Regions from separate parts of the Klebsiella sp. PK18 genome, predicted to be linked through region 3. Evidence: predicted binding sites of a transcription regulator. Region 3 holds the regulator's gene; each other region holds the start of a gene.
The links. The regulator CRP, encoded in region 3, controls carbon source genes, mostly activating them, when cyclic AMP is high. The targets are predictions, from matches to a motif close to ATGTGANNNNNNTCACAT.
Positions count from the first base shown of each region.

Region 1 (9,718 bases), 510 kb from region 3:
GGCGTCCACAAGGTTTCCCCTTCCGCCAGCGCCATTTCACCCGGCAGATAGAGCGCCTCGGCCTGTAGATAGCGGCGGCCATCGGTTTTCACCTCTGCCCGCAGGCGATGGTTACCGCTCCAGGCCAGATGTACGCCCCAGACTTCACCCTGCATCTCGCTAAAGGCGCGGCTGCCGGTGATCAGGGCCGGAAAATGTTCGTGAGAGGTGCGCCCGCGGCGGTTCTCCAGCACAAAGCTGTCGTGCTCCAGCGTCAGGCGGTGAGGCTGAAACTCGCGGATCCAGCGGCCATGGAAAGCCATCACCTCGCGAGCGCGTTCGGCGACCGGCAATGTGACCGCCAGGCGATCCACCTGCCATGGGCTGGCGCGCAGATTGGTCACGCCATGGCGCACACTCAGCACGCCGCTGGCATCCAGCGCGATCTCGCTGTGCAGACGCAGGCCGGCCTGTGGATCTTCGCTGACCAGGGTCAGCGTCTGGCCCTCGTGCCGCACTTCGCTGGTGGTGAACAGCGGAGAGGCATCCAGACCCTGACGATGGCCTTCAATGCCCGGCGCACCAAACAGGCCATGGCCCAGCTCCGCCATTAAGGTCACTGGCGAATCGACATCCAGTCTGCCGTTGGCGACCGGGCGCGTCAGGCTGTCGGCATCCTGCGGTGAAAAGTGGCTTAAATGTGGCCCCCAGTAGACAATTTCGGCGAAAGGGCGAGTTTTAATGACAACATCGGCACCGGCACTTTGCAGGTGAATCAGCGAATCAGACATCAGACATCTCCATAACAAGGAATGTCTTACTGTTGACCCGAAACGTTTCGGATGCCAACCAAAACGTTTCGGATTCGTGATCGGCTTCAGAATTACGGGTTAAAAAGGGGTCAGGTCAGGCAGTTTCGCCGGGGATGAATTCGGGCTGCCAGAGCACCTGCAGCGAGGCCAGATCCTCGCCAGCAATTAAGCGGCGGACCATATCGGCAATCTGCCGCCCCACGCCCTGGCGCGTGGACTGGATCACCGCGGCGACATCGGTCTCTATGATGCTGTCCTGCGGCAGCCCGTCATACACCACCAGGGCGACGCGGTTGTCGCCGGTTAAACGGCCCAGATGGGCGAGCGCCATGGCGGCGCCATCGCCATGGGTGTTGCAGTCGGTGATGATCGCGGTAGGCGGCTCCGGCAGACGCAGCAGCTCCAGCGTGGCCTGATAGCCGCCGCGGCGCGTCGCCGGCACGCTACGCAGCCACGCATCGGATAACCCCGCCTCGCGCAGAGCATCGAGGTAGCCGTTACGCCGTTGCAAAATAAACGCCTGATTGTTGTTCTCGCCCAACAGCGCGATACGCTGGTGGCCCTGTTGAATTAGATGGCGGGTGGCGCGGCAGGTGCCGGCATAGTTATCGAAATCAAACCAGGCGTAGGGCTGCGCCAGGCGGCTACGGCCGAGCGCCAGAAACGGAAAGCCAGAGTCCTGCAGCTGCGCCAACCGCGGATCGTCATCCAGGGTATGGGCCACGATTAAAGCGTCGACGCGACGGCCCTGCACCATGCGCATATAGCCATGTTTATCCGACTGTTCATCATCGGCGATCAGCAACAAATCAATGTCATGGCGCGCCAGCTCATGGCTGATCTCCCCAACCATCTCGAGAAAAACGTTATTGTTGAGCGGCGCGGGGCGGACAGGGAAGACGAGACCAACGGCATCGATGGTGCCCATTTTCAGACGGCGGGCGAAAGTGTTGGGGCGATAGCCCCGGCGCTGCGCTTCAGCCTCAACCCGGGCGCGGGTCTCCTGCGACACATCGTCGTAGCCGTTCAACGCCCGGCTGACGGTCGTGACGGAGATCCCAAGTTGTTTGGCAATGGCTTTCAGCGACATAAAAATCCCTGTTTTCGCATAGGAAAGCTAGTTTCCCGCAATATGGCTATGACGTCCAGCGAGCGCGCGTCCCCCGCCGACGCGATGTCAGTTTTGCTCAGCGATCAGCAGGGCCTGCGTATCCGGCTCCAGCGCCTGAAAAACATGCTCCTGATCCGCCGGGTAGCAGATATAGTCGCCCTCGCCGAGCTCTTCCGGCGCCGACGTTAGCCCTACCCGCGCCCGCCCCTGGGTGACGATAATATGTTCCACCGAGCCTGGCGGATGCGGATGCGAAATGCGGTCGGCGCCGGGCTGGGTGAGCAGCAAATAGATGTCCCGACGCGCGCCGGGCGGACAGGCGGCCAGCAAAATGGCCTGATAGTTCGCCTGCTCTGCCACCACTTTGGTCCCCTCGCCGCGGCGGATCACCTGCGTTTTGTTCACCTGCGGCTCAAGCAGCCTGGCAAATGGAATATCCAGCGCCACGCAGAGCGACCACAGCGTTTCCAGACTCGGATTGCCGTTGCCGGACTCCAGTTGCGATAGCGTGGATTTTGCGATACCCGCCCGACGCGCGACTTCCGCCAGCGAGAGACCGGTCCGCGCCCGCTCCCGCACCAGGCTTTTGGCAATAACGCTGATTGGCTGTGTCATACCCGCCCCTTTGTTTTTTATATCGAACGATTCGTTCGCCTTGAAAAACGATTATTATGTGTTCATTATAATGGAAATTCGTTCGATATGGCTAAATGATATGAAACAAACTCTCTCCAGTCTCAGCGGAGACACGATAAAAGCGATCGTTTTGGTCTGCCTTGCCGTCGGGGTGGTGGGCATGTCCTATGGGTCGCTGGCGGTGGCTTACGGCTTCCCTTTATGGGTGCCGCTCTTGCTTTCGGTGTCCGTGCTGGCAGGCGCTTCTGAATTCATGTTTATCGGCATTATCGCCAGCGGCGGTAGCCCACTGGCCGCCGCTGCCGCTGGCCTGTTAGTCAACGCGCGCCATATCCCGTTCGGGGTGACCGTGCGCGAACTGGTTGGTCGGCGCGCCTTAAGCTTTATCGGGTGCCACATTATGAACGACGAGAGCGTGGTCTTTGGCTTGTCGCAGCCCACCCCTGCGCAGCGCAAAGCGGCCTACTGGCTGTGCGGCGCCGGCGTCGCGCTGATCTGGCCCCTCGGCACGCTAACCGGCGCGGCCGTCGGCAAACTGCTGCCAGCGCCGGAAACCATCGGGCTTGATGCGGTCTTCCCGGCGATCCTGCTGGCGCTGGTGATCCCGGCCTTTAAAAACCGCACTACGCTGATCCGCGCCGCCAGCGGCGCCGCACTGGCGCTTGCCGCCGTACCGTTTGTGCCCACCGGGCTGCCGGTGCTGCTTTCGCTGTTTGGTTTACTGTCGAGGAAAAAATAATGGGCAATATGACGCTGTTTATCGCCGGTATCGCCATCCTGTCGCTGGGAACCTATCTGATGCGCCTCGGCGGCGCGAAGCTCGGCAATCGGCTGGCATTTTCCGAGCGCTCGCAGGCGCTGCTTTCCGATGCGGCGACGGTGCTGCTTTTTTCCGTCGCCCTGGCCACCACCTTCTATGAAGGGGCGCATTTCGCCGGCATGGCGCGCGTTCTGGGTGTGGCTGTCGCCGTGTTCCTCGCCTGGCGCAAGGTCCCGCTGATCGGCGTGATTATCGCCGCCGCCGTGGTGACCGCGCTGCTGCGCCTGGCGGGTATGCCTTAGGGCGGGTAAGCGTAATCCGCCAAACCGGCGTGCTTTCCAGCGATCGTGCCTTCAAGCCAGTGAATAATCGGTTTTATCTCCAGCGGATACCGCTGGTCTATCGTCAATACGGGCCCTAAAGACATGGGCTGCGCCCGCCCGGCCAGCTGGGCCAGCTCCGGCAGATACTCCTCGCCGGGGTGGCCCGGCGGCCGCGTCGCCAGCCGCGAGGCATAGCGTGCGACGGCCAGCTCCGGGGTGATATGGTTCCAGATCTCAATTACCTGCTCCACGCCCGCCTGCTGTAGCAGTCGCTGCAAGGTCTCCCGCGGCTGAAAACCGAACCAGGCGTCGATCAACCAAACCATGCTGGCAGGCGACGCGCCGACAATCGACCAAATCACCTCATACGCCGCACAGCCCAGCTGGCGATTCATCGGCCGGTCGACAGGGGCCAGGCGCGCCATAAACGGCTCTTTGATGCCGTCGATCGTCAACACTGGCAGGCTAAAGGTCTCCGCCAGCAAACGGGTGATGGTGCTCTTCCCCGACGCCGGAATGCCGTTGATTAATATGGCCGTTTTGCAGCCTGGGGTCAGATGTCTGTTCATAGTAATGCGACGACCTCCTCCCGGCTGCGGGCCGTCCGCAGTTTGGCCATGGTGTCATTGTTATCCAGCAGCGCGACGATGGAACGGATGCCCTCCTCGATATGCGCATTGCTGTCCCGGGCACCAAACATAATAACAATGTCCGCCTTTTCACTGTCCGCAAACGGGATGGGCTTTTTCAGCACCACCAGGCTAAAGCAGTTGCGTCTGACGCCGCACTCGGGGCGGGCATGGGGGATGGCAATCCCTTCATCAAAAACGTAATAAGCGCCATGATTCAAGGTATTATCGATCACCGCCTGGCTATATTCCGCCGAAATAAAGCCTTTCGCCTCCAGCGGGCGGGCAGCCAACTTTATTACCCGCTGCCAGTCGGATTCCACAACGCCAACCTGAATGGCATCGGCCTCAATAAGCAGTTCTTTTATGGTCATTCTCTGTTCCTAGATATTGCGACGAATAATATTGCGTAAATTATCAATCTGCAGAAACAGCGCATCGATATCCTGCCGGTGGCTCTTACTCTTGGCATATACCGATAATGCCCGGTTGTAAGTCAACATCAATGTTTTTTGCACGTCGCTATTATCGGGCTGGCGCTGTAATTCGCCTTCCAGTCTGGCGATCTCTTCCGCCAGCTGACGGGACTGTTGATCATAATCCTGCAGCGGGTTTTGCTCTTTTTTCCACAGCGTTTTCAATGATTCAAACATAGCAAGCTCCCTCCCTGGCGGAAGACAGGGCAACAAAAGATATGTGTCGGTAAAAACGCTATTTAAATAGCGCCATTTTTTCCATTAATACGGCAGTCACTGCCTGGTTGGCGGGAATTAAAAATTTCCGTACGCTGTCATTTACTTTTCCTTTCTCGAACGTTGATTTACAGCGGTCGACCCACTGCACGTTCATTTCCGTTCCGACGTTCACTTTATTAATCCCTTCAGTGACGGCCAGCCGCATATCGTCGTCACTAACGCCTGTGCCGCCATGCAGCACCAGCGGCACGCCAGTCGCTTCGCTTATCGCCTTCAGCCGCGCATGCTGTATCTGCGCTTTACCGGTGTACAGGCCATGCACAGTGCCCACCGAGACGGCCAGCATATCGACCTGCGTCTCCTCCACAAAACGTTTCGCGTCGTCGACGGTAGTAAAACAGATATCTTCGGCAGCCACCGCTTTTCCATCCTCTGACCCGCCGATCGCCCCCAGCTCACCTTCTACCGTAATATTCCGCGGCCGGGCCATTTCCACCACAATCCGCGTGTTACCGATATTTTCCTCGAGGCTTAAGTGAGACCCGTCGTACATCACCGAAGAAAAGCCCGCATTCATTGCCGTCTCGATGGCTTTAATATCGGAGCAGTGATCGAGGTGCAGGCAGGTCGGGATATTTTCACTGTCTGCTAATGAACGCACGACATCGACCAGTAACCGATACCCCAGATACTCTGCGGTACCGGTTGATATTTGGATCATTAATGGGCTGTGGCTGTTTTGCGCGGCTTTGAAAAAAGCCGGTAACATCTCAATACAGTGCAAGTTAAACGAGCCAATCGCTTTAAAATTTCTTTCCTGAGCGATGTTTAAAATCTCATTAAAATTATACAGACTCATGAACATTTTCCCCTTTCGGCTTAGCGGATTTACCGTTTACAAACCATGCCAGTGCGGCGACAAACACAATAAACAAGGCGACAAAGAGCCAGTTATTCTGGAAGGCGTGGCCTAATACCAGACCGGAGCTGATGACGTCAGAATCGCTGAAGGTGACGCCCGTAAAGCCGTAGCTCTCCAGCATGGGCACCAGAATAGCCGGCAGAAAAGTGATAAACAGACCGTGGATAACCCCGCCGATCATCGCCCCGCGACGTCCGCCCAGCGCATTACCAAATACCCCTGCCGTACCGCCGGCGAAAAAGTTGGTTAACAGCCCGGGGAGGATCATCGCCAGACCGAACATCGGGAAAACCAGCATGCCGATAATCGAGCCGACAGTCGTCGCCAGAAATCCGACAATCACCGCATTTGGCGCATAGGGAAACAGCACCGGGCAATCGAGAGCAGGCTTTGCATCCGGGACAATACGCATCGCGATACCGCGAAAAGCCGGCACCAGCTCATTGAGTAATAAACGCACACCGCTATAGAGGACAAAGACCCCGGCGACAAACTGAATGGACTGCATGAAGGCATACATCAGGTAATTAATGCCGCCGGAGAATTGCGCGATGTACTGCGGCCCCGCCGCAATAGCCGGGATGAGATACATCGGCACCATCACCACCGCCATGGCCAGATAGGTATCCTGCAGAAACTTAAAGTTATCAGGCAGTTCGAGATCTTCCGTGGAGCGAGAGCCTTTTCCGACAACTTTAGCGACCGCAGCCTGCACCAGATAGCCGATGGTACAGAAGTGCCCCAGGGCCACATCGTCAGACCCGGTAATGCGCCTGACCACCGGCTGCGCCAGGGCCGGCATTAAGACCGCCATCACACCGCCGAAGATACCCCCGGTTAAAATCAGCGGTACGCCAGTGAGCCCGGACTTATAGCCAATCACAGCCCCAATTGTCGCCATCCACAGTAGCGCCTGGCCGGTCAGGAAAATATATTTCAGCGGCGTCAGACGGGCGATAATAATATTGACGGCAAAGATCACCAGCAGCGTCAGCGCCACTTCCGAACCTAATTCCCGATTCGCTAACCCGGCGATGGCGGCCACATCGGTAATGTAGCCTTTCATGCCAAACCCCTGGGTGAAGATATCATTCAGGAAGGTCAGGGTGGCGACAATGATGTTTATCCCGGCCATCATAATTAAGAAACCGAGCAGCGTTTTAAATGTCCCTTCCGCGGTTTTGCCTGGCGATTTCTTTTGCAGGATCAGGCCAAGCATGGCAATAAAAGCAATAAGGATGGATGCCTGGCCGAGTAAATCCTTAACGATAAACACAACGAAGCTATTCATAATCAGCCACCTTCAGATGACGTTCTTTTAAGAATGCGACGATCTTGGTTTCAATCTCCTCTTTATCAGTAAGTTTATTCAATACCACGACACGTTTAATTTCTTCTTCACTGGCATCGGCGGTTAAGATGTCGGCAAAGGTTTTTTGCGTCAGAATCATATCCGATTTAAAGGCCCCAGCTTCGGAAACGGTGGTGTGTTCAATATGAGCGGGAATTTCCAGCTTCTTTAAAACTGCCTTCGCCGTCATTTCAATGGCAAAGCTTGAACCGAGGCCGCAGCCACATACGCATAAAATTTTCAGCATGGAGGGTCTCCTCAAATAATATTGAGTTGCTTGGCAAGTTTATAATGATGTCCTTCAGTATCGACCAGACGTTTTTTCATACTGACTAAATCAATCGGAATAGGTTTGTTACTGGAATTAATTATTATGGCTTTATTTTTCATACCTGACTGAATACAGCGAACCACTTCACTGGCCATAATGGTACCCTGATAAATCTCTTCACAGGTTGGATCACCGCTGCGTAAACCATAGCCGACGATCGTTTTACGGATACGGACACCTATTTGTGGTTCCAGCTGTTTAATCATGGTATCAATCGCCCCCTGAAAGCCGGGAGAGTACTCTTTGGTATAGCCTTCTGAGCAGAGGATCACGACGCTATTTTGCGTGCTCAGCTTACGGGTAATCCGTTCCGCAAGCATGGTCAGCGGCATCTGTGCCTCCGGGATCAGGGCAATATCAGCATTACATTTAATGGCGGACTGTAACGTTAGTTCTCCACAATAGCCTCCTAATATCTCAACCATAAAAACCCGACCCGGCAGCGCTCTTCCGGTATTTCTTAAACGGGAGACTTCTTTAATAATTTGCTCACAGGCCGTGGAAAAACCAATCGTATAATCACTGCCATACACATCATTATCGATAGTCATCCCAACACCAAAGCAATTAATCTCAAATTCACTAAGGGTATTCAGAAACTGCAGGCTGCCATCCCCCCCGGCCATAATGAGCACATCAATACGCAGAGATTTAAGTTTTTTAGCAATGCTTTCATATTCACTGCGCTGCAGTTTGCGACTGGTTCGCCCCGAGGTAATGATCGGCACCGCGGTAATGGAGAAATCAACCAGATCGCGCCACGCCATATCCTGATGACTTTTCTCCAGTAGCCCTGGAATACCGCCATTAAACAGCGTGATATCGGCATTAGCCTGCCTGGCTATCTGGAATATAAAATTATTCATTCCCGAAACATCCCCGCCGCTAATAACGATGCCAATTTTCATGACGCTTCCTCGCTCATTTGCCTGACAACATTTTTCCCTGAGTACAAGCCTTCTATTTGCAATAAAGATCACATAATGCGTATTAAATTACGTCAGTGAATGGTTGACAGTAGCAGTGACATGCTTATTTCTGTGATAAACATCTCATTTAAAGAGGGTGATCGCCATCGCTTTCTGTTTTTAATATCTTTATATTTCATAGCGTTAAAATATCGAGATATTCAGGCGTGCAGACCTTTCCTTTGCCGTTAATATGGGGATTTAAGAAAAGAGCGGAAACGTGATTACTGCCACATTTTTTCGTAGCAGAGGGGAATATCGGGTAATTTCGCCGATGCGGGAAGCGAAACAAAAAAAGCGCCCTAAGGCGCTCTTTCGACAGTAACTTTATGCTTATTTGTTCAGTTCCGCAGTCATATGCACGCGGTTGCCGGTAAAGGCTTCGGTAATTTTGTAAGACGAAGCGCCAGCAGCCTGCGCCTGAGCAGCGATTTTCGCTTCCGCACCATCCATCGTGGCAGCGGTTGCAGTCACGGTTTCAGCAGCGAATGAACCAAAAGAAGCGGCCAGTGCGATTACTGCGACAAAAGTTTTGATGCTTTTCATGATATAAACCCTTTCATTTAGTTGTTTAGATAAGGCGCCGTGCCTTGATGTGTTAAATAGTAGCCCGCACATCGCTAAACAAAAAGCGGAAGGATTTGCTGTCATTGTTCAAATTTATTGATCGATATTTAACCCGCAATTAAACGCTGCGGATGGGTGTAAACTGTCGCCCTGCCCGGCTTGCAAAAGCCCACCAGCGTCAGATTGCAGCGCTCGGCCACTTCCACCGCTAAGGTGGTGGCCGCCGAGACCGCGAACAGGATCTCGACGCCGCACATCGCGGCCTTCTGCACCATTTCATAGCTGGCGCGGCTGGAGACCAGCGCGGCGCCATGCTGCCAGTCCTCGCCAATTTCCGCGCGCTGGCCCAGCAGTTTATCCAGGGCGACATGCCGGCCAACGTCTTCAAAACCGCCCGCCAGCTCGCCAGTCGTCCTGACCCAGGCAGCCGCATGGGTACAGCCGGTGAGCCGGCCGACCGGTTGAAAGTCGTTAAGATGCGCCAGGGCGTGGTCGAGGTTGGCTAGATCGAACGTCTGAGTGAACGGTAGCGGCTGAACTGGCTTACCAATATCATTGAGCTGCTCGACGCCGCATACCCCGCAGCCGGTGCGCCCGGCCAGCGCGCGACGCCGGGCTTTGAGCCCCATAAAAC
Region 1 covers NZ_CM173493.1:5,520,546-5,530,263, forward strand. Annotated here, with positions in the region: gene AC3EMD_RS26985 (alpha-galactosidase) at 1-770, opposite strand, end outside; gene AC3EMD_RS26990 (substrate-binding domain-containing protein) at 886-1,881, opposite strand; gene AC3EMD_RS26995 (helix-turn-helix domain-containing protein) at 1,969-2,517, opposite strand; gene AC3EMD_RS27000 (AzlC family ABC transporter permease) at 2,618-3,277, shown strand; gene AC3EMD_RS27005 (AzlD domain-containing protein) at 3,277-3,600, shown strand; gene AC3EMD_RS27010 (P-loop nucleotide/nucleoside kinase family protein) at 3,597-4,190, opposite strand; gene AC3EMD_RS27015 (PTS sugar transporter subunit IIA) at 4,187-4,624, opposite strand; gene AC3EMD_RS27020 (hypothetical protein) at 4,634-4,903, opposite strand; gene AC3EMD_RS27025 (class II fructose-bisphosphate aldolase) at 4,962-5,804, opposite strand; gene AC3EMD_RS27030 (PTS sugar transporter subunit IIC) at 5,791-7,158, opposite strand; gene AC3EMD_RS27035 (PTS sugar transporter subunit IIB) at 7,151-7,465, opposite strand; gene AC3EMD_RS27040 (6-phosphofructokinase) at 7,477-8,457, opposite strand; gene AC3EMD_RS27045 (YdgH/BhsA/McbA-like domain containing protein) at 8,851-9,063, opposite strand; gene fdhD (formate dehydrogenase accessory sulfurtransferase FdhD) at 9,192-9,718, opposite strand, start outside.
Region 1: a site for CRP is predicted at 8,588-8,605, ahead of AC3EMD_RS27040 (6-phosphofructokinase). Genes of this name have one in related genera too.

Region 2 (9,718 bases), 460 kb from region 3:
GCGCACCGGTAATGATACCCGCCTGTTTCATCTTTTCGACGCGCACATGAATGGTGCCCGGGCTGACGCTGAACTGTTTAGCCAGTTCGGCATAGGCGGTACGGGCGTTGGCCATCAGCGCATCGAGAATGCCGCGGTCCAGATTGTCGATCTGATAATTTTCCATATCTTTTTCTTATGAAGTTTGAGGGTTCTTGCTATTTTAGCGTCATATTTTGATGAATTAAAAGTCGATGCGGCTTTTTATTGATTGATTATTGTATTGCGGCCCTGTTTTGTTGCTTAATCAATGGCAACAGGACGCAGGAGTTATAAAAATGAAAACCGCATATATCGCAAAACAACGCCAGATCAGTTTCGTTAAATCCCACTTTTCCCGTCAGCTGGAAGAGAAGCTTGGCCTGATTGAAGTCCAGGCGCCAATCTTAAGCCGCGTGGGCGATGGGACGCAGGATAACTTGTCCGGCTGCGAGAAAGCGGTTCAGGTAAAAGTGAAAACACTGCCCGACGCCCAGTTCGAAGTGGTTCATTCGCTGGCGAAGTGGAAGCGTCAAACCCTGGGACAACACGACTTCAGCGCGGGCGAAGGGCTGTACACGCACATGAAGGCCCTTCGCCCCGATGAAGACCGTCTGACGCCTATCCATTCCGTTTATGTTGACCAGTGGGACTGGGAGCGAGTGATGGGCGATGAAGAGCGTCACGTCGGCACTTTGAAGGCAACCGTCGAGGCGATCTACGCCGGGATCAAAGCTACTGAGCTGGCGGTCAGCCAGGAATTTGGCCTGAAGCCTTTTCTGCCGGAACAGATCCATTTTGTTCACAGCCAGGAGCTGCTGAGCCGCTATCCCGATCTCGATGCCAAAGGCCGTGAGCGAGCCATTGCCAAAGAGTTGGGGGCCGTCTTCTTAATTGGTATCGGCGGCAAACTGTCTGACGGTAAGCGCCACGACGTGCGTGCGCCGGATTATGATGACTGGAGCACAGAGATTTCTGAAGGCTTTGCCGGTCTGAACGGCGATATCCTGGTTTGGAACCCGGTGCTGGAAGATGCTTTCGAGATCTCCTCAATGGGGATCCGCGTTGACGCCGAAGCGCTGAAGCGCCAGCTGGCCGTGACTGGCGATGAAGATCGCCTACAGCTTGAATGGCACCAGGCGCTGCTGCGCGGCGAGATGCCGCAGACTATCGGCGGCGGCATTGGCCAGTCTCGTCTGACGATGCTGCTGCTGCAGCTTGACCATATCGGCCAGGTGCAGTGCGGCGTATGGCCGGCGCAGGTTCGCGAAAGCGTTTCCGCGCTGCTGTAATGAATTAGCGCCGCCAGCGTCGCAGCAGGCGGCTACGCAGCCCGGTATCAAAGCGCCAGATATGATCGAAGATGCGCATGATGCCGGGTTTGCCGTGTACCGACATCGCCACCGCGTGAAAACGGTGCTGGTGCTTACGCTGTAACTCCCCCACCTGAGCAATCACCTCATCCGGCAACCGCTGGGCGATAAAGTCAGAGATCACGACGGCATCCGCATCCACCCACTGCGGGTTTTGCAGACGTTCAATGATGGCGCGAAAACAGCTGGCCAGATCGGTACCGCCGCGAAAGCGCTGGCTTAAAAAGCGGATCGCCTGCTCCAGCCCGCGCTCGCTGGTCAGTTCGTAATGCACCACTTCGCTGGAGAACAGCATAATAAAGCAGCGACGGTTATCAGCCAGCGCGACGCGCATGAGGGCCAGACAAAAGGCCTTAGCGCACTGCTCGTTAAAACCGCCCATCGACCCTGACGTATCGACGCAGACAATGAACGGCCCGCGCGGTTGCTCATCAAAATCCTGCCGCGTTACCGGGCGTTCGGTGATTTTCTCACGCCAGGCGTCGCCATGCAGCCGGTAGGTGAGCAGCTGCTTCTCCACCAGCTTGCGATAAAATTCAAACTCCAGCTCCGTGATGCCGAGCGTCGCCAGCTCCGGCGGCAGCAGCCGCAGAATGTCGTCACTCTGCTGGAGGCCGTCGACTTGCTCCGGTACTGTCGCCGGCTCGCGCACCAGGCTGCGAAAGGTTTCCATCGGGGCGTCTTTCTTCGGCACCGATTTCGCTTCCCGTGAACGTCCGAGTTGTTCCGCCAGCTGCAGTAGCTCCGGTTGCTGGTTGAGAAAATCGCCATAGCGCACGATCAGCTGATAGTCGCCGCGTTTGAGTTCGCCAGCGCTCATATCCCACAGACGCCCGGCGGCAGTGTCATTTTCCGCCAGTACCGGATCGAGCTGACCGCTGAGCGTCATTCGTTCCTGGACCTCACTGAGTAACTGATCGCGTTCTTCATCCAGCAACTGCTGGTTAAGGCTGGTGGCTTGCACCACCAGGCTCAGGCGCCAGCGCTGTAAAAACAGCGTATGCAACGCCGGGGTAAAGGTGGCATTGTCATCCACCAGCTTCTGCGCCTGAGCGGCAAAAGGAGACTGTAGCTGGTGCAGTTTGCCGAGGATCTGCGGGAGCTGGACGATAAACTGCGAGGTAGAGAGTAGCTGAGCCTGCTGATAGGTTTGCACTTCGGCGTCCAGATCCGGCGGGACGTTAACTTCTTTCAAACGGGCGCGAACGGCTTCACGCCAGCGTGGAATATCCGCCGCGATGATGTTTTTCAGGCGGGGGAATTTCTCAAAGAACACCGCCAGCTGAGGAGAGGCCAGCAGCGCCAGCAGCATCTCCTCGATCATTCCCTCTTCGCTGACTGCCAGCATGACATTCAGCATATCGAGCGTCATGGCTGCTTCGCCTGTTTAATCTGCGCGCCGACGTCCTGCAGGCTGGCTTCGATTCTTCCCAGCCACTCGACCGGGATAAACAGACACTTTTGCTGCTCGCTGAAGCGGTTGTGTTGCTGGTGCCACTCATCATCGAGCGCCTCCAGCTGTTGGCGAATTTCTGCCGGCATGTTCTCCTGCGATGCGCTACCGGGCAGCGCGAGGCGTGAGCCCTGCAGGCTGACGTCGCGGACGACCAGGTGCTGGCTGGTGTCGACATCCATATTGAGCAGTTGGGCAAAGCCGATCCCGTTGAGCTTACCGCGGATCTCACCGCCCTTTTCCAGCCAGTTGGCTAACGCCTCGCGTTCAAAAGTAATGTGGATCACTTCCATATCGTGAAGTTTGAGCGGCTGCTGCAGCAGCAGCGTCAGGGTGGTCCCCTGGATCTCCGCCGGCAATTCATAATGCGGTTTGCGGCTAAACATCCCGCCAAGGCGGGTGACCTTCAACGCCGTTTTGTCGCTTTGCTGCTGTTGGATCTGAATGCGTCTCTGGACAATGGCCCCCAGCCGCGTCAGCATCGCCTGCTGTTGCCAGGCGTGACAGGTCATGAGCGTTTCCAGCTGCTGCGACATCAGGTTCATGCTCTCGACGTTGTGCCACAGACAATCTTTCAGCAGGATCAGATCTATCGGCGCGATGCTGTCGCGCCCGCTGAAGAAGGCGCTGGCCTGCAGCAGGCGAATGGCCTTTTTCCAGCGGCGATCCGAGACGTACGGCGCATTTGGCAGGGCATCCAGCTGCTGGCGGAGCTGGAATATCAGCTCAAACACCGCGTCTGGCAGTTTGATATTGCCGATCTGCTGCTGCCATTGGGTAAACTCTTCGTCGCTAACCTGCAGCGCGCTGGGCACTGGATTGATGTTTTCATCCTGCTGGCTGACCAGCATTGAACGGAAATTACCTTTATCCTGCACTTTATCAAGCCACAGACGGATCAGCATTCGGTCATACAGCGCTTCCAGACTGCTGTCGGCTTCGGGGAGTTCGTTCGACGCGGCCACCAGCAGGCGCATCGGGATTTTCTCTTCGTGCGCCCCATTGCGGAAGTGACGTTCGTTAATCGCCGTCAGCAGGGTGTTGAGGATCGCCGGACCCGCTTTCCATATTTCATCGAGAAAGACGATTTCGGCTTCCGGCAGGTAGCCGGCGGTTAAACGTTCGTAACGGCCTTCATCCTTCAGCGCCTGAATGGACAGTGGCCCAAAAACTTCTTCCGGGGTGGAGAAGCGGGTCATCAGGTATTCAAAAGCGCGCGCCTGCTGGAAGGCGAATTTGAGGCGGCGGGCAATCAGGCTTTTGGCGATCCCCGGTGGGCCGAGCAAAAAAACGCTCTCGCCGCTGAGCGCCGCCAGCAGGCAGAGGCGTATCGCGTGGCTGCGTTCAAAGAGTCCTTTTTCGAGTGCCGCGCTGAGCCGGGAAATTCTTTCAGGCAGTAAATGTGTTTGAGCCATAATTGAGTTGCGTGCTTTGTCATGTATCGTTATTGGGTCGAGTATAGATGTTAGAGCAGGGGCGGTAATAGCCTGAAGAATCGATTTATTTTTTTTGAGCCAGGTTAATATGGTGTCTGTTAGGGGTACGATTTCGCAAATAATCGTGCATACTGTGCGCTTTTTGTGGGCCAAGGGACTAGGCACACATTTGTTTTATAAACGAAAAGACTAGTCTATGAGCACTGATAATAAACAATCGTTGCCGGCATTAACGTTGGCGGCCATCGGCGTGGTGTACGGCGATATCGGTACCAGTCCACTGTATACCTTGCGCGAATGCCTGTCAGGTCAGTTTGGCTTTGGCGTTGAGCGCGACGCCGTGTTTGGCTTTTTGTCGCTGATTTTCTGGCTGTTGATCTTTACCGTATCGATTAAATACATCACGTTCGTGATGCGGGCGGATAACGCCGGGGAAGGCGGGATCTTAACGCTGATGTCGCTGGCCGGACGTAATACCTCGGCCCGAATGACCTCCGTACTGGTGATCCTCGGCCTGATCGGCGGTAGCTTCTTCTATGGCGAAGTGGTGATTACGCCGGCGATTTCCGTTATGTCGGCGATAGAGGGGTTAGAAATTATCGCCCCGCAGCTTGATACCTGGATTGTCCCTATCTCCATTATCGTGCTGACCCTGTTGTTTGTGATCCAGAAGCATGGGACCGGCATGGTCGGTAAGCTGTTTGCGCCGATTATGCTGATCTGGTTCCTGTTGCTGGCGGTGCTCGGCGCGCGAAGCATTTACGCTAACCCGGAAGTTCTTCAGGCGCTAAACCCCTACTGGGCGGTGCATTTCTTCCTGCAGTACAAAACGGTTTCCTTTATTGCGCTCGGCGCGGTGGTGCTGTCGATTACCGGGGTGGAAGCGCTGTACGCCGATATGGGTCACTTCGGCAAACTGCCGATCCGCGTGGCCTGGTTCTCCGTCGTGCTGCCCTCGCTGGTGCTGAACTATTTTGGCCAGGGCGCGCTACTGCTGAAGCACCCGGAAGCGATTAAAAACCCGTTCTTCCTGCTGGCGCCGGAGTGGGCGCTGATCCCGATGCTGATTATCGCCACGCTGGCGACGGTTATCGCCTCGCAGGCGGTGATCTCCGGGGTCTTCTCCCTGACCCGTCAGGCAGTGCGTCTGGGCTATCTGTCGCCGATGCGCATTATCCACACCTCGGAAATGGAGTCCGGACAGATTTACATCCCGTTCATTAACTGGCTGCTGTACGTTTCTGTGGTCATCGTTATTGTCAGCTTTGAGCATTCGTCTAATCTGGCGGCGGCGTATGGTATCGCGGTCACGGGCACCATGGTGCTGACCTCCATTCTGTCGGCAACGGTGGCGCGCAAAAACTGGCACTGGAATAAGCTGTTTGTCGGCCTGATGCTGGTGGCCTTCCTGTGTATCGATATTCCGCTGTTTTCGGCGAACCTCGATAAGATTGTCTCCGGCGGTTGGCTGCCGTTGTCCCTGGGGCTGGTGATGTTCACGGTGATGACCACCTGGAAGAGCGAACGTTTCCGCCTGCTGCGCCGAATGCACGAGCATGGCAATTCGCTGGAAGCGATGATCTCTTCGCTGGAGAAGTCACCGCCGGTGCGTGTGCCGGGTACCGCGGTGTATATGTCCCGCGCCCTGAACGTGATCCCGTTTGCCCTGCTGCATAACCTGAAGCACAACAAGGTGCTGCATGAGCGAGTAATCCTTCTGACTCTGCGCACCGAAGACGCGCCTTACGTGCATAACGTTCGCCGGGTGCAGATTGAGCAGCTGTCGCCGTCGTTCTGGCGGGTGGTGGCCAGCTACGGTTGGCGGGAAACGCCGAACGTTGAAGAGGTGTTCCATCGCTGTGGCCTGGAAGGACTCAGTTGCCGAATGATGGAGACCTCGTTCTTCATGTCGCATGAGTCGCTGATTATCGGCAAACGACCGTGGTATCTGCGCCTGCGCGGCAAGCTTTATCTGCTGCTGCAGCGTAACGCCCTGCGGGCGCCGGATCAGTTTGAAATCCCGCCAAACCGGGTTATCGAGCTCGGTACCCAGGTCGAAATCTGATGTCAAAAAAGCCCTTCCATTGCGAAGGGCTTTTTGTTTCTCACTCCGGCTGTCATCTCCTGTCGCTGTCTTGCGAAACGTTTCGATGGCGATCACATTTCTCTCTTCTGGTGATGGTTTTCTGCTCACACATTGATAATAATTATTTTAGCGAAACGTTTCGCTAGTGGAGCAAAAGAGAAAAATGAAAAAAGGCACCGTACTTAACGCTGATATTTCCGCGGTCATTTCCCGCCTGGGCCACACCGATACGCTGGTGGTCTGCGATGCCGGATTACCGGTTCCCCGCAGCAGCACGCGCATTGATATGGCGCTGACTCAGGGCGTACCTTCCTTTATGCAGGTGCTGGAAGTGGTGACGACGGAAATGCAGGTTGAAGCGGCTGTTATCGCGGAAGAGATTAAAACCCATAATCCGCAGCTCCACGCGACGTTGCTCACTCACCTTGAGCAGCTGCAGCAGCACCAGGGAAATACCATTGAAATTCGTTACACCAGTCATGAGCAGTTCAAAAAACAAACCGCAGACAGTCAGGCGGTAATTCGCAGCGGGGAGTGTTCCCCGTTTGCGAATATCATTCTCTGTGCCGGCGTCACGTTCTGAGGTCGCCGTCATGGAAGCCTTATTGCAACTGAAAGGGATCGATAAAGCGTTCCCTGGCGTCAAGGCGCTCTCCGGCGCGGCGCTGAATGTCTATGCCGGTCGGGTAATGGCGCTGGTAGGAGAAAATGGCGCCGGCAAGTCCACCATGATGAAGGTGCTGACCGGGATCTACACCCGTGATGCCGGCTCTTTGCTGTGGTTAGGCAAAGAGACGACCTTTAACGGCCCCAAATCCTCCCAGGAAGCCGGGATCGGTATCATCCACCAGGAACTGAACCTGATCCCGCAATTGACGATTGCCGAGAACATCTTCCTTGGTCGCGAATTTGTTAACCGTTTTGGCAAAATCGACTGGAAGCAGATGTATGCCGAAGCCGACAAGCTGCTGGCAAAGCTGAATCTCCGCTTTAACAGCCAGAAGCTGGTGGGCGATCTGTCGATTGGCGATCAGCAAATGGTGGAGATCGCCAAAGTGCTGAGCTTTGAATCGAAAGTCATCATTATGGATGAACCGACCGATGCGCTGACCGATACCGAAACCGAATCGCTGTTCCGCGTCATCCGCGAACTGAAGTCGCAGGGGCGCGGCATCGTCTATATCTCCCACCGTATGAAAGAGATCTTCGAGATTTGCGACGACGTGACAGTCTTTCGTGACGGGCAGTTTATCGCCGAGCGCGAAGTGGCTTCGCTGGATGAGGACCGACTGATCGAGATGATGGTCGGCCGTAAGCTGGAAGATCAATATCCACATCTCGATAAGGCGCCGGGCGCGGTGCGCCTGAAGGTCGATAATCTCTGCGGCCCGGGCGTGGAAAACGTGACCTTTACCTTGCGCCAGGGGGAAATCCTGGGTGTCGCCGGGCTGATGGGCGCCGGACGGACCGAACTGATGAAAGTGCTGTACGGCGCGCTGCCGCGCAGCAGCGGCTCCGTGACGCTGGATGGCCATGAAGTGGTGACCCGCTCGCCGCAGGACGGTCTGGCGAACGGCATTGTCTATATCTCCGAAGATCGTAAGCGCGATGGCCTGGTTCTCGGGATGTCGGTAAAAGAAAATATGTCCCTGACGGCGCTACGCTACTTCAGCCGGGCGGGCGGCAGCCTTAAGCATAAAGATGAACAGCAGGCGGTCAGTGATTTCATTCGGCTGTTTAACGTCAAAACGCCGTCCATGGAGCAGGCGATCGGCCTGCTTTCCGGCGGCAACCAGCAAAAGGTCGCCATTGCCCGCGGGCTGATGACCCGGCCAAAGGTGCTGATCCTTGATGAACCGACCCGCGGCGTCGACGTCGGGGCGAAGAAAGAGATCTACCAGCTCATCAATCAGTTCAAAGCCGATGGCCTGAGCATCATTCTGGTCTCCTCTGAGATGCCGGAGGTGTTGGGCATGAGCGATCGCATCATTGTGATGCATGAAGGGCATCTCGGCGGTGAATTCACACGCGAGCAGGCCACCCAGGAAGTATTGATGGCTGCCGCTGTGGGCAAGCTTAACCGTGTGAATCAGGAGTAAGAAAGATGACAACCCAGGCTGTTACTGGTCGCCGTTATTTCACGAAAGCGTGGCTGATGGAGCAAAAATCGCTGATTGCCCTGCTGGTGCTGATCGCGGTGGTATCGACCATGAGCCCCAACTTTTTTACCGTCAATAACCTGTTCAATATCCTGCAACAGACCTCCGTTAACGCCATCATGGCGGTAGGGATGACGCTGGTCATACTGACCTCGGGGATCGACCTGTCCGTCGGCTCCCTGTTGGCGCTCACCGGTGCGGTGGCGGCGTCGATTGTCGGCATTGAGGTTAATGCGCTGGTGGCGGTCGCTGCCGCCCTCGCATTAGGTGCCGCGATCGGCGCAGTCACCGGGGTGATTGTGGCGAAAGGCCGCGTGCAGGCCTTCATCGCCACCCTGGTGATGATGCTGCTGCTGCGCGGTGTGACCATGGTGTACACCAACGGCAGCCCGATCAATACCGGCTTTAGCGATAACGCCGATCTGTTCGGCTGGTTTGGCATCGGGCGTCCGCTGGGGATCCCGACGCCGGTATGGATTATGGCGATTGTCTTCCTGGCGGCCTGGTACATGCTGCACCATACTCGCCTGGGCCGTTATATTTACGCGCTGGGCGGTAATGAAGCGGCGACGCGTCTGTCCGGGATTAGCGTCAATAAAGTCAAAATTATCGTCTACGCCTTGTGCGGGATGCTGGCGTCGCTGGCCGGGATCATCGAAGTGGCGCGTCTCTCCTCCGCGCAGCCGACGGCGGGGACGGGCTATGAGCTGGACGCTATTGCGGCGGTGGTGCTCGGTGGCACCAGCCTCGCGGGCGGCAAAGGACGCATTGTCGGCACGCTGATTGGCGCGCTGATCCTTGGCTTCCTGAATAATGGTCTTAATCTTTTAGGCGTTTCTTCCTATTACCAGATGATCGTTAAAGCGGTGGTGATTTTGCTGGCGGTACTGGTAGATAACAAAAAGCAGTAACTGAGAACTCTACAGGACATCTTAACTATGAATATGAAAAAACTGGCGACCCTGGTCTCTGCTGTTGCGCTAAGTGCGACCGTCAGCGCGAACGCGATGGCCAAAGACACCATCGCTCTGGTTATCTCTACCCTGAATAACCCGTTCTTCGTGTCGCTGAAAGACGGCGCGCAAAAAGAAGCTGACAAGCTGGGCTACAACCTGGTGGTGCTGGACTCCCAGAACAACCCGGCGAAAGAGCTGGCGAACGTCCAGGATTTGACGGTGCGCGGCGCCAAGCTG
Region 2 covers NZ_CM173493.1:5,569,114-5,578,831, reverse strand. Annotated here, with positions in the region: gene asnC (transcriptional regulator AsnC) at 1-166, opposite strand, end outside; gene asnA (aspartate--ammonia ligase) at 318-1,310, shown strand; gene viaA (ATPase RavA stimulator ViaA) at 1,315-2,763, opposite strand; gene ravA (ATPase RavA) at 2,760-4,259, opposite strand; gene kup (low affinity potassium transporter Kup) at 4,477-6,345, shown strand; gene rbsD (D-ribose pyranase) at 6,530-6,949, shown strand; gene rbsA (ribose ABC transporter ATP-binding protein RbsA) at 6,960-8,465, shown strand; gene rbsC (ribose ABC transporter permease) at 8,471-9,436, shown strand; gene rbsB (ribose ABC transporter substrate-binding protein RbsB) at 9,464-9,718, shown strand, end outside.
Region 2: a site for CRP is predicted at 6,426-6,443, ahead of rbsD (D-ribose pyranase). Genes of this name have one in related genera too.

Region 3 (9,718 bases):
GGGTGATCTTCACCGCTTTTTCCAGCATCAGCGCCACCGAGCAGTATTTCTCTGCCGACAGATCCACCGCCCGGGAGACCGCGGCATTTTTCAGCGCCTTACCGGTGACGATAAAGTGCAGATTAATATGCGTAAACAGACGCGGCGCCTCTTCGCGGCGCTCCGACGTCAGCTTCACTTCGCAGTTGGTCACCTCATGGCGACCTTTTTGCAGAATAGAAACCACATCGATCGCACTGCAACCGCCCGCCGCCATCAGCACCATCTCCATCGGGCTGGGTGCCTTATCCCCGGAGTTGCCATCCATCAGAATCTGGTGTCCTGACGCGGACTCCCCGATAAAGGTTAACCCTTCAACCCATTTCACACGCGCTTGCATAAAATTTAACTCCAGTATCGCAATTTTCCTGTCAGATTACGCGCACATAACAATTCTCGCAACGGAAGGCGACCTGCGTCATGCTGAAGCGAGACACCAGGAGACATGCGGCGAAAGCTATGCTAAAACAGTCTGGATGCTACAGTATTACATTGATGTACTGCATGTATGCAGAGGAGTTCACATTACGGGCTGTCGAAAAATCATCAGCCAGCTTCCCAGGTATAGGGAAACAATACGATTGCATGCCCGGACGCCGTGTAGTGTCGGCGCCCGGAGATAGCTTATAACAGAGGATAACCGCGCATGGTGCTTGGCAAACCGCAAACAGACCCTACCCTTGAATGGTTCTTGTCTCATTGCCACATTCATAAGTACCCATCAAAGAGCACGCTGATCCACCAGGGTGAAAAAGCAGAAACGCTGTACTACATCGTTAAAGGCTCCGTGGCTGTACTCATCAAGGATGAAGAAGGTAAAGAGATGATCCTCTCCTACCTCAACCAGGGCGATTTCATCGGTGAATTAGGCCTGTTTGAAGAGGGTCAGGAGCGTAGCGCCTGGGTACGGGCGAAAACCGCATGTGAAGTGGCCGAAATCTCTTATAAGAAATTCCGTCAGCTGATCCAGGTTAACCCGGACATTCTTATGCGTCTCTCTTCGCAAATGGCTCGCCGTCTGCAGGTCACGTCTGAGAAAGTGGGCAACCTCGCCTTCCTCGACGTGACGGGCCGTATCGCCCAGACGCTGCTGAACCTGGCGAAGCAACCTGATGCCATGACCCACCCGGACGGTATGCAAATTAAAATTACCCGTCAGGAAATTGGTCAGATCGTCGGCTGCTCTCGTGAAACAGTTGGCCGTATTTTGAAAATGCTGGAAGATCAGAACCTGATTTCCGCACACGGTAAAACTATCGTCGTCTACGGCACCCGTTAAGTTGCTAAGCGGCGTATTGCTCCTGCAGTACGCCGTTTTTGTTTTTCCCTCATGTGGCGCAGGCTGATTTACCACCCGGAAGTCAACTATGCACTGCGGCAAACGCTGGTGCTGTGTCTGCCTGTGGCCATCGGTCTTCTGCTCGGCCATCTCCAGCAGGGGCTGTTGTTTTCCTTAGTGCCCGCCTGCTGCAACATTGCCGGTCTTGATACCCCGCATAAGCGCTTTTTCAAACGCCTGATTATCGGCGGCTGTCTGTTTGCCGGATGCAGTCTGGTGGTGCAGTTGCTGCTCGCCCAGGCCATTCCTTTGCCGCTTATTCTCAGCGGTCTGGCGCTATTGCTCGGCGTCACCGCGGAGATCAGTTCGCTGCACGCTCGCCTGCTGCCCGCGTCGCTGATCGCCGCTATCTTTACCCTGAGCCTGGCGGGCAATATGCCCATCTGGGATCCACTGCTGATCTACGCTTTCGGTACGCTGTGGTACGGCGTGTTTAACTGGCTCTGGTTCTGGCTGTGGCGCGAACAGCCGCTGCGGGAGTCGCTCAGCCTGCTTTACCGGGAACTGGCTGACTATTGTGAAGCCAAATACAGTCTGTTGACCCAGCATACCGATCCGTCGACCGCCCTGCCGCCGCTGCTCACCCGCCAGCAGAAGGTAGTCGACCTGATTACCCAGTGCTATCAGCAGATGCATATGCTGGCAGCCAACCAACGCAACGATCACAAGCGTCTGCTGCGGGCGTTCCAGGTTGGGCTGGATCTACAGGAACATATTTCGGTTAGCCTGCATCAGCCAGAAGAGGTGCAAAAGCTGGTGGAACGCAGCCATGCCGAAGCGGTGATCCGCTGGAATGCCCAAACCGTCGCTGCCCGCCTGCGCGTACTGGCGGATGATATTCTCTATCATCGCTTTCCGCAGCGCTTTCAGATGGATAAACAGATTGAGGCTCTGGAAAAGATCGCCCGCCAGCATCCGGACAACCCGGTCGGTCAGTTCTGCGCCTGGCACTTTAGCCGTATCGCCCGGGTGCTGCATACCCAGCGCCCCCTGTATGCCCGGGATCTGATGGCCGACAAAGAGCGTCGTTTACCGCTGTTTCCCGCGCTAAAGAACTATCTGTCGCTGAAATCACCCGCACTGCGCAATGCCGCGCGCATCAGCGTGATGCTGAGCGTCGCCAGCCTGATGGGCAACGCCCTGCATTTGCCGAAGCCCTACTGGATCCTGATGACGGTGCTCTTCGTCACGCAAAATGGCTATGGCGCCACGCGGGTGCGAATTGTTCACCGGGCGGCGGGAACGCTCGCCGGCCTAGTCATCGCCGGGCTAACCTTGCACTTTCACGTTCCGGAGAGCTATACCCTGAGCGGGATGCTGCTGATTACCCTGCTCAGCTATCTGATCATCCGTAAACACTATGGCTGGGCGATGGTAGGCTTTACGGTGACGGCGGTGTATACCCTGCAACTGCTGACGCTCAACGGCGAACAGTTTATTGTCGCCCGGCTTATCGACACGCTTATCGGCTGCCTGATCGCCTTCGGCGGGATGGTCTGGCTGTGGCCGCAGTGGCAGAGCGGCCTGCTGAAAAAAAACGCCCACGATGCGCTGGAGGCCGACCAGCAGGCGATTCGCCTGATCCTCAGCGCCGATCCAAAAGCCCCCGCGCTGGCCTATCAACGCATGCGCGTCAACCAGGCGCATAACGCGCTCTACAACTCCCTGAATCAGGCGATGCAGGAGCCCGGTTTTAATACCCACTACCTGGAAGATATGAAGCTGTGGGTGACGCACAGTCAGTTTATCGTCGAACACATCAACGCTATGACCACCCTGGCCCGGGAGCATACGATGCTCACCCCGGATCTTGCCCAGCGCTATCTCGAATCTTGTGAGATTGCCTTGCAACGCTGCCAGCAGCGGCTGGACAGCGATGGTCCCGGCAGCGCAGGGGATGCTAATATTCTGGAGTCGCCGGAAACAGAGGTGCCGAACGGTCCGTTAAGCACCCTGGAGCAGCACCTGCAACGCATTCTGGGCCATCTGAACACCATGCATACCATATCGTCAGTAGCATGGCGTCAGCGGCCGCATCATGGCATCTGGCTGCGGAAGATCAGCCGTTAATCACCTTTGCCACTGCCTGGGCAAAACGCGCCATCCCCTCGGCAATATCCTGCTCGTCGATGATCAGCGAGGGAACAAAACGCATCACGTCCGGCCCGGCGTTGAGCACCATGACGCCGGCTTGCGCAGCGGCATAGAGGAAATCACGCGCGCGGCCCTTGTGCTGCGGCTTGAGTTCGGCGCCAATCAGCAGGCCCATCCCGCGAATATCACTGAACAGATCAAATTCAGCATCCAGCTGCTGCAGGTGTTTGACGAACAGTTCGCGCTTCGCGCTCACGCCATCCAGCACCGCCGGGGTATTGATTAGATCGAAGGCGGCGTTGGCGACCGCGCAGGCCAGCGGGTTGCCGCCGTAGGTTGAGCCATGGGAACCCGCATGGAAGGCGCTGGCGATCTCATGGGTGGTCAGCATGGCGCTGACCGGGAAGCCGCCGCCGAGCGCTTTGGCGCTGGTCAGAATATCCGGCGTCACACCGTAATGCATATAGGCGAACAGCGATCCGGTACGTCCCATACCGCACTGCACTTCATCAAAGACTAACAACGCCTGGTGCTGATCGCACAGCTCACGCAGCCCCTGCAGGAAGGCCGGCGTCGCTGCCGTCACGCCGCCTTCGCCCTGAATCGGCTCCACCACCACTGCGCAAGTGTGGTCATCCATCACCGCTTTTACCGCCTGCAGGTCGTTGAAGGGAACATGGACAATATCCGCCGGTTTCGGGCCGAAACCATCGGAGTACTTCGGCTGCCCACCGACGGAAACGGTAAACAGGGAGCGGCCATGGAAGGCATTATGGAAGGCAATGATTTTGGTTTTATACGGGCTATGGCGGGTCACCGCATAGTGACGCGCCAGCTTAAAGGCCGTTTCATTGGCTTCCGTACCGGAGTTCATAAACACCACGCGCTCGGCGAAGGTGGCCTCGACAACTTTACGTCCCAGACGCAGCGCTGGCTCATTGGTAAAGACGTTGCTGGTGTGCCACAGCGTTTCGCCCTGCTCGTGGAGCGCCGCCACCAGCGCCGGGTGGCAATGGCCGAGCGCCGTCACCGCGATACCGCCGGCAAAATCAACATACTCTTTGCCCTGCTGATCCCAGACGCGGCTGCCTTTCCCTTTCACCGGGATGAATTCTGCTGGTGCATAAATCGGCAAAATAATTTCATCGAATGTGGCGCGGGTGATTGCCGGTTGTTCAGTTGCCATGTCTTGCCCATCCCTCTTCGTTATGCAGATGTAATCATGAAAATATAATCACAAAATATGCATAAAAAATCAGTCAATGGCAACTGAAAATCACCGCTTCAGAAAGTTTTCCAGCAATTGATGGCCCTGCTCGCTGAGGATGCTTTCCGGATGAAACTGCACGCCCTCAAGATCCCAGTCGCGGTGGCGGATCCCCATAATCTCAGCGCTGGCGCTGCGGGCGGTGACGATAAACTCGGGCGGGAGCGTCGGCGGATCAATCACCAGCGAGTGATAACGGGTCACCGTCAGGGGATTATTCAGCCCCTGAAACACCCCTTCGCCGTTATGCTCGATAAGCGAGGTTTTACCATGCATCACCTGTGCCGCCCGTACGATGGTCGCGCCAAACGCCTGGGCTATCGCCTGGTGCCCGAGACAGACGCCCAGTAGCGGCGTTTTCCCCGCATAGTGGCGGATAACCGCGAGGGAAATCCCCGCCTCATTCGGCGTGCAGGGGCCTGGCGAGATCACGATTTTCTCCGGCGCCAGCGCCGCTATCTCCTCCAGCGTCAACGCATCATTGCGCCTGACCAGTACTTCCGCACCCAGTTCGCAGAAGTACTGATACAGATTCCAGGTGAAAGAGTCATAGTTATCGATAAGCAGGATCATAGCGGCTCCGGAACAATCAAAACCGGGCTATTCTACTCAGATTCCCGCGCTTCGCTTACCACTTTGCGAAAGATCGCCACCAGCGGAGCCGGATCGCCCATCGCGCTCTGCTGGCAGGCCGCGCTCCAGCCGGCGGGGTCGACGTCACGCCAGTCAAGCAGGTAGCCGGCATGTATCGCCAGCTGTTCAAAGAAAATGCGCTGGGTCAGGCCATTGCCAAGACGAAAAGGGTGCAGCACATTAATTTCGCCATAGAACCAGCTCAGGCGTTCAATAAAGGTCTCGCGCGGCAGGCCATTGAGATAATCCTCCTGCTCAAGGGCCTGCATCAGGGCGTTCCCCTCCTCCTCGATCCGGGCAAAGTGGCAGAACGGCGTATCGCCCAGGTAGAGGTTCACTTCACGTAACCGGCCGGCCCAGTCAAACAGATCCTGATACAGCTGATGATGAATCGCGCACAGATAGGGTAAGCCGCGCACCCGCGGCCCCAGCGGCAAGGTTGCCGCCCGCAACGCCGTCATCTCAAAGGCGGCCTGTTGCAGATTTTTAGCCTGCCGGATGCCGAGGCGGTTGCGCAGGACATTCAGCGCCGGGTAGAGGTAAGGATCGCGTTCATCGCCGAATTTATCGCTCATACTCCCTCCGCAGCGTCGCCAGACGCGCCAGCGCCTCTTCGGCAGTCAACGTAACCAGCGGCACCGTCACGCCTTCAAGGCGACGACTGGCCTGAAAATTGGTATTGCGTGTCTGTTCCCAGAGTCGGGATTTTTGCTTTTCGGTGAGTGGACGCATCGTCGCCCCCCTTATCGTCCCCTGTGTGCCACAAGTATAAGCAGCAATTTCAGGTTATGCCGGGAGGCAACCGGGCGCGGCGATAGCACACCGCGCCGTGGAAGGATTAGGGCAGCACTTTCGCAGAGAGGATAACAACCGGTTTGGTCGGCACATTCTGGTATGGGCCGACGTTATGGGTCTGGACCTGGGAGATCTTATCCGCGACGTCCATACCTTTCACTACCTTGCCAAACACCGCATAGCCAAAGTCGCGCTGACCATGGTCAAGGAAGGCGTTATCCGCCACGTTGATGAAGAACTGGCTGGTGGCGCTATCCTGGTCGGCGGTACGCGCCATCGCGATGGTACCGCGGGTGTTGCGCAGGCCGTTGTCTGCTTCATTCTTAATCGGCGGGTTAGGCTGTTTCTGCTGCATCTGCTCGTTAAAGCCGCCGCCCTGCACCATGAAACCCGGGATCACGCGGTGGAAGGTGGTGTTGTTGTAGAAGCCGCTGTTGACGTACTTCAGGAAGTTATCCACGGAAATCGGGGCTTTCTGACTGTTTAACTCAAGCTCAATGTTCCCTGCCGAGGTGGTCAGCAGCACATGCGGATCGCCCTTTGCCGCCATGGCCGGGGAGAACGCTGAAATGGCGAAAACGGCAGCCATCGCCGCCAGTGTTGATTTGAGCATGGAAATTCCTTAACGGAGCAGAATAAAAGCGAGTGCCTTGATTCTAAAGAGCCTTTGCATCCTGGGCCAGCCTTTTACCAAATTTTACTTAGCTGTAATAATTGTAACCGCGCAAACGTTCTCCTGTGCGGCGAATAAAGTGTGATACATGTCACATTAAACCATGCAAAAGATAACCACTTTCACAATAAACATTTGATTACATCACCTGAACGAATAAAATCTGTCCGCCCGGCGCAGCGTCAACGCGCTTTACCTTTCTATTCACAGGCCAGTCATGACTAACAGCAACCGTATTAAGCTCACATGGATCAGCTTCTTCTCCTACGCCCTGACCGGCGCGTTGGTGATCGTCACCGGGATGGTGATGGGTAACATTGCGGATTATTTCCATCTGCCCGTTTCCAGTATGAGCAACACCTTTACCTTTCTGAACGCCGGTATTCTGATCTCTATCTTCCTCAATGCCTGGCTGATGGAAATCGTGCCGCTGAAAACTCAGCTGCGCTTTGGCTTTATTCTGATGGTGCTGGCGGTGGCCGGCCTGATGCTCAGCCACAGCCTGGCGCTGTTTTCCGCGTCGATGTTCGTTCTCGGGCTGGTGAGCGGGATCACCATGTCGATCGGGACCTTCCTGATCACCCATATGTATGAAGGCCGTCAGCGCGGAGCGCGTCTGCTGTTTACCGACTCCTTCTTTAGCATGGCGGGAATGATTTTCCCGATGGTCGCCGCCGTCCTGCTGGCGCGCAGCATCGAGTGGTACTGGGTCTACGCCTGTATTGGTCTGGTGTATGTCGCCATTTTCGTCCTGACTTTCGGCTGTGATTTTCCGGTGTTGGGCAAAAAAGCGCAGAGCGAAAACAGCCAGCCGGTAGTGAAAGAGAAGTGGGGCATCGGCGTGCTGTTCCTCTCCGTTGCGGCGCTGTGCTACATCCTCGGTCAGCTGGGCTTTATCTCCTGGGTACCGGAATATGCGAAGAGCCTGGGCATGAGCCTCGGGGATGCCGGTAAACTGGTGAGCGATTTCTGGATGTCCTACATGATCGGCATGTGGTCATTCAGCTTCATCCTGCGCTTCTTCGACCTGCAGCGTATCTTAACCGTCCTCGCCGGGCTCGCGACGGTGCTGATGTACCTGTTTATCAATGGTTCCCCGGAGCATATGCCGTGGTTTATTCTGACCCTGGGCTTCTTCTCCAGCGCCATCTACACCTCGATCATTACGCTCGGCTCGCAGCAGACGCGGGTCGCTTCGCCGAAGCTGGTGAACTTTATCCTCACCTGCGGCACCATCGGCACCATGCTCACTTTCGTGGTCACCGGCCCGATTGTGGCTGCCAGCGGTCCACTGGCAGCGCTGCACACCGCTAACGGCCTCTATGCCGTGGTATTCGTGATGTGCTTTATCCTCGGCTTCGTCTCCCGTCACCGCCAGAACAACGCTCAGGCGGCGTCTCACTAAGCCTTCGGCCCCTTTGCGTCCGCAAGGGGGCTGTTCCTCATAAAAGAGAGCTCCTCGCCACCGCGGTCGGTCTGGATCCAGGTTTGCGCCAGCTGGGTGGTCGCGATCACCCTTCCCTGACGAATTGACCAGCGCACAGGCACCTGGCAGCGGACGGCCTCAAAGCCATTCTCCGCCGGGAGAATGATCAGGTTAGCCGGGTTGCCGCTGACAATGCCGTAATCCTCCAGGCCAAACGTGCGGGCGCTGTTGGCGGTGATAAGCTTCAGACCGTCGTTGATCTGCTGGTAGCCCATCAGCTGGCAGACGTGCAGGCCCATATGCAGGACCTGCAGCATATTGCCGGTCCCCAGCGGGTACCACGGGTCAAAGACGTCATCATGACCAAAGCACACGTTGATCCCCGCCGCCATCAGCTCCTTCACCCGGGTAATCCCCCGTCGCTTAGGGTAGTCATCAAACCGGCCCTGCAGATGAATATTCACCAGCGGATTGGCGACAAAGTTGATACCGGAGAGCTTAAGCAGGCGGAACAGGCGCGAGGTATAAGCGCCATTATAGGAGTGCATGGCGGTGGTATGGCTGGCCGTCACCCGCGCCCCTATCCCCGCCTTTAACGCCAGCGCGGCAACGGTTTCAACAAAGCGCGACTGTTCATCGTCAATTTCATCGCAGTGAATATCCAGCGGGCGATCATATTTTTGCGCCAACCGGAAGGCGATATGCAGCGACTCCACCCCATATTCACGGGTGAACTCAAAATGCGGGATGGCCCCAACGACGTCCGCCCCCAGCTTGAGGGCCTCCTCCAGCAGCGCCTCGCCATTGGGGTAAGAGAGGATCCCCTCCTGTGGAAAAGCAACTATCTGCAACTCGACCCATGGCGCGACCTCCCGTTTGACCTCCAGCATCGCCTTCAGCGCCGTTAATGTGGGATCGGAGACGTCGACATGAGTGCGGACAAACTGCACGCCATTGGCGATCTGCCACTTCAGGGTTTTCCACGCCCGGGCTTTGACGTCCTCATGGCTGAGCAGCGCTTTTCGCTCCGCCCAGCGCTCAATCCCCTCGAACAGGGTGCCGGACTGGTTCCAGTGCGGCTCGCCGGCCGTCTGGGTGGTATCCAGGTGGATATGCGGCTCAATAAAAGGCGGGATCGCCAGCCCGCCGCGAGCGTTCAACACCTCGTAGCTTTCGTCGCGCGCCTCGCCCATCGGCGTGATCTCGCCAAAGCGGCCCTTATCAATCGCTATTTGCCACAGGCCGTCGCGGTCTGCCAGGCGTACGTTCTGAATTAACCAAAGCGGCGCTGCTGTCATATCACCTTCTCCATTCAATATGGCTAGTTTTCTGCCCAACCCCAATCGCGGCCCATCCAATTCTTGTACACAAAATCAGCAAAAAGGAAAAGCCAGCGTTTTCCATAACTTAGAAAAATACAGACAAATCAATTATATACCCATTAAGTGGTAG
Region 3 covers NZ_CM173493.1:412,123-421,840, reverse strand. Annotated here, with positions in the region: gene AC3EMD_RS01945 (OsmC family protein) at 1-379, opposite strand, end outside; gene crp (cAMP-activated global transcriptional regulator CRP) at 686-1,318, shown strand; gene AC3EMD_RS01935 (YccS/YhfK family putative transporter) at 1,370-3,448, shown strand; gene argD (bifunctional acetylornithine/succinyldiaminopimelate transaminase) at 3,438-4,658, opposite strand; gene pabA (aminodeoxychorismate synthase component 2) at 4,749-5,312, opposite strand; gene AC3EMD_RS01920 (putative adenosine monophosphate-protein transferase Fic) at 5,345-5,947, opposite strand; gene AC3EMD_RS01915 (YhfG family protein) at 5,937-6,104, opposite strand; gene ppiA (peptidylprolyl isomerase A) at 6,211-6,780, opposite strand; gene tsgA (MFS transporter TsgA) at 7,058-8,245, shown strand; gene AC3EMD_RS01900 (cytosine deaminase) at 8,242-9,564, opposite strand.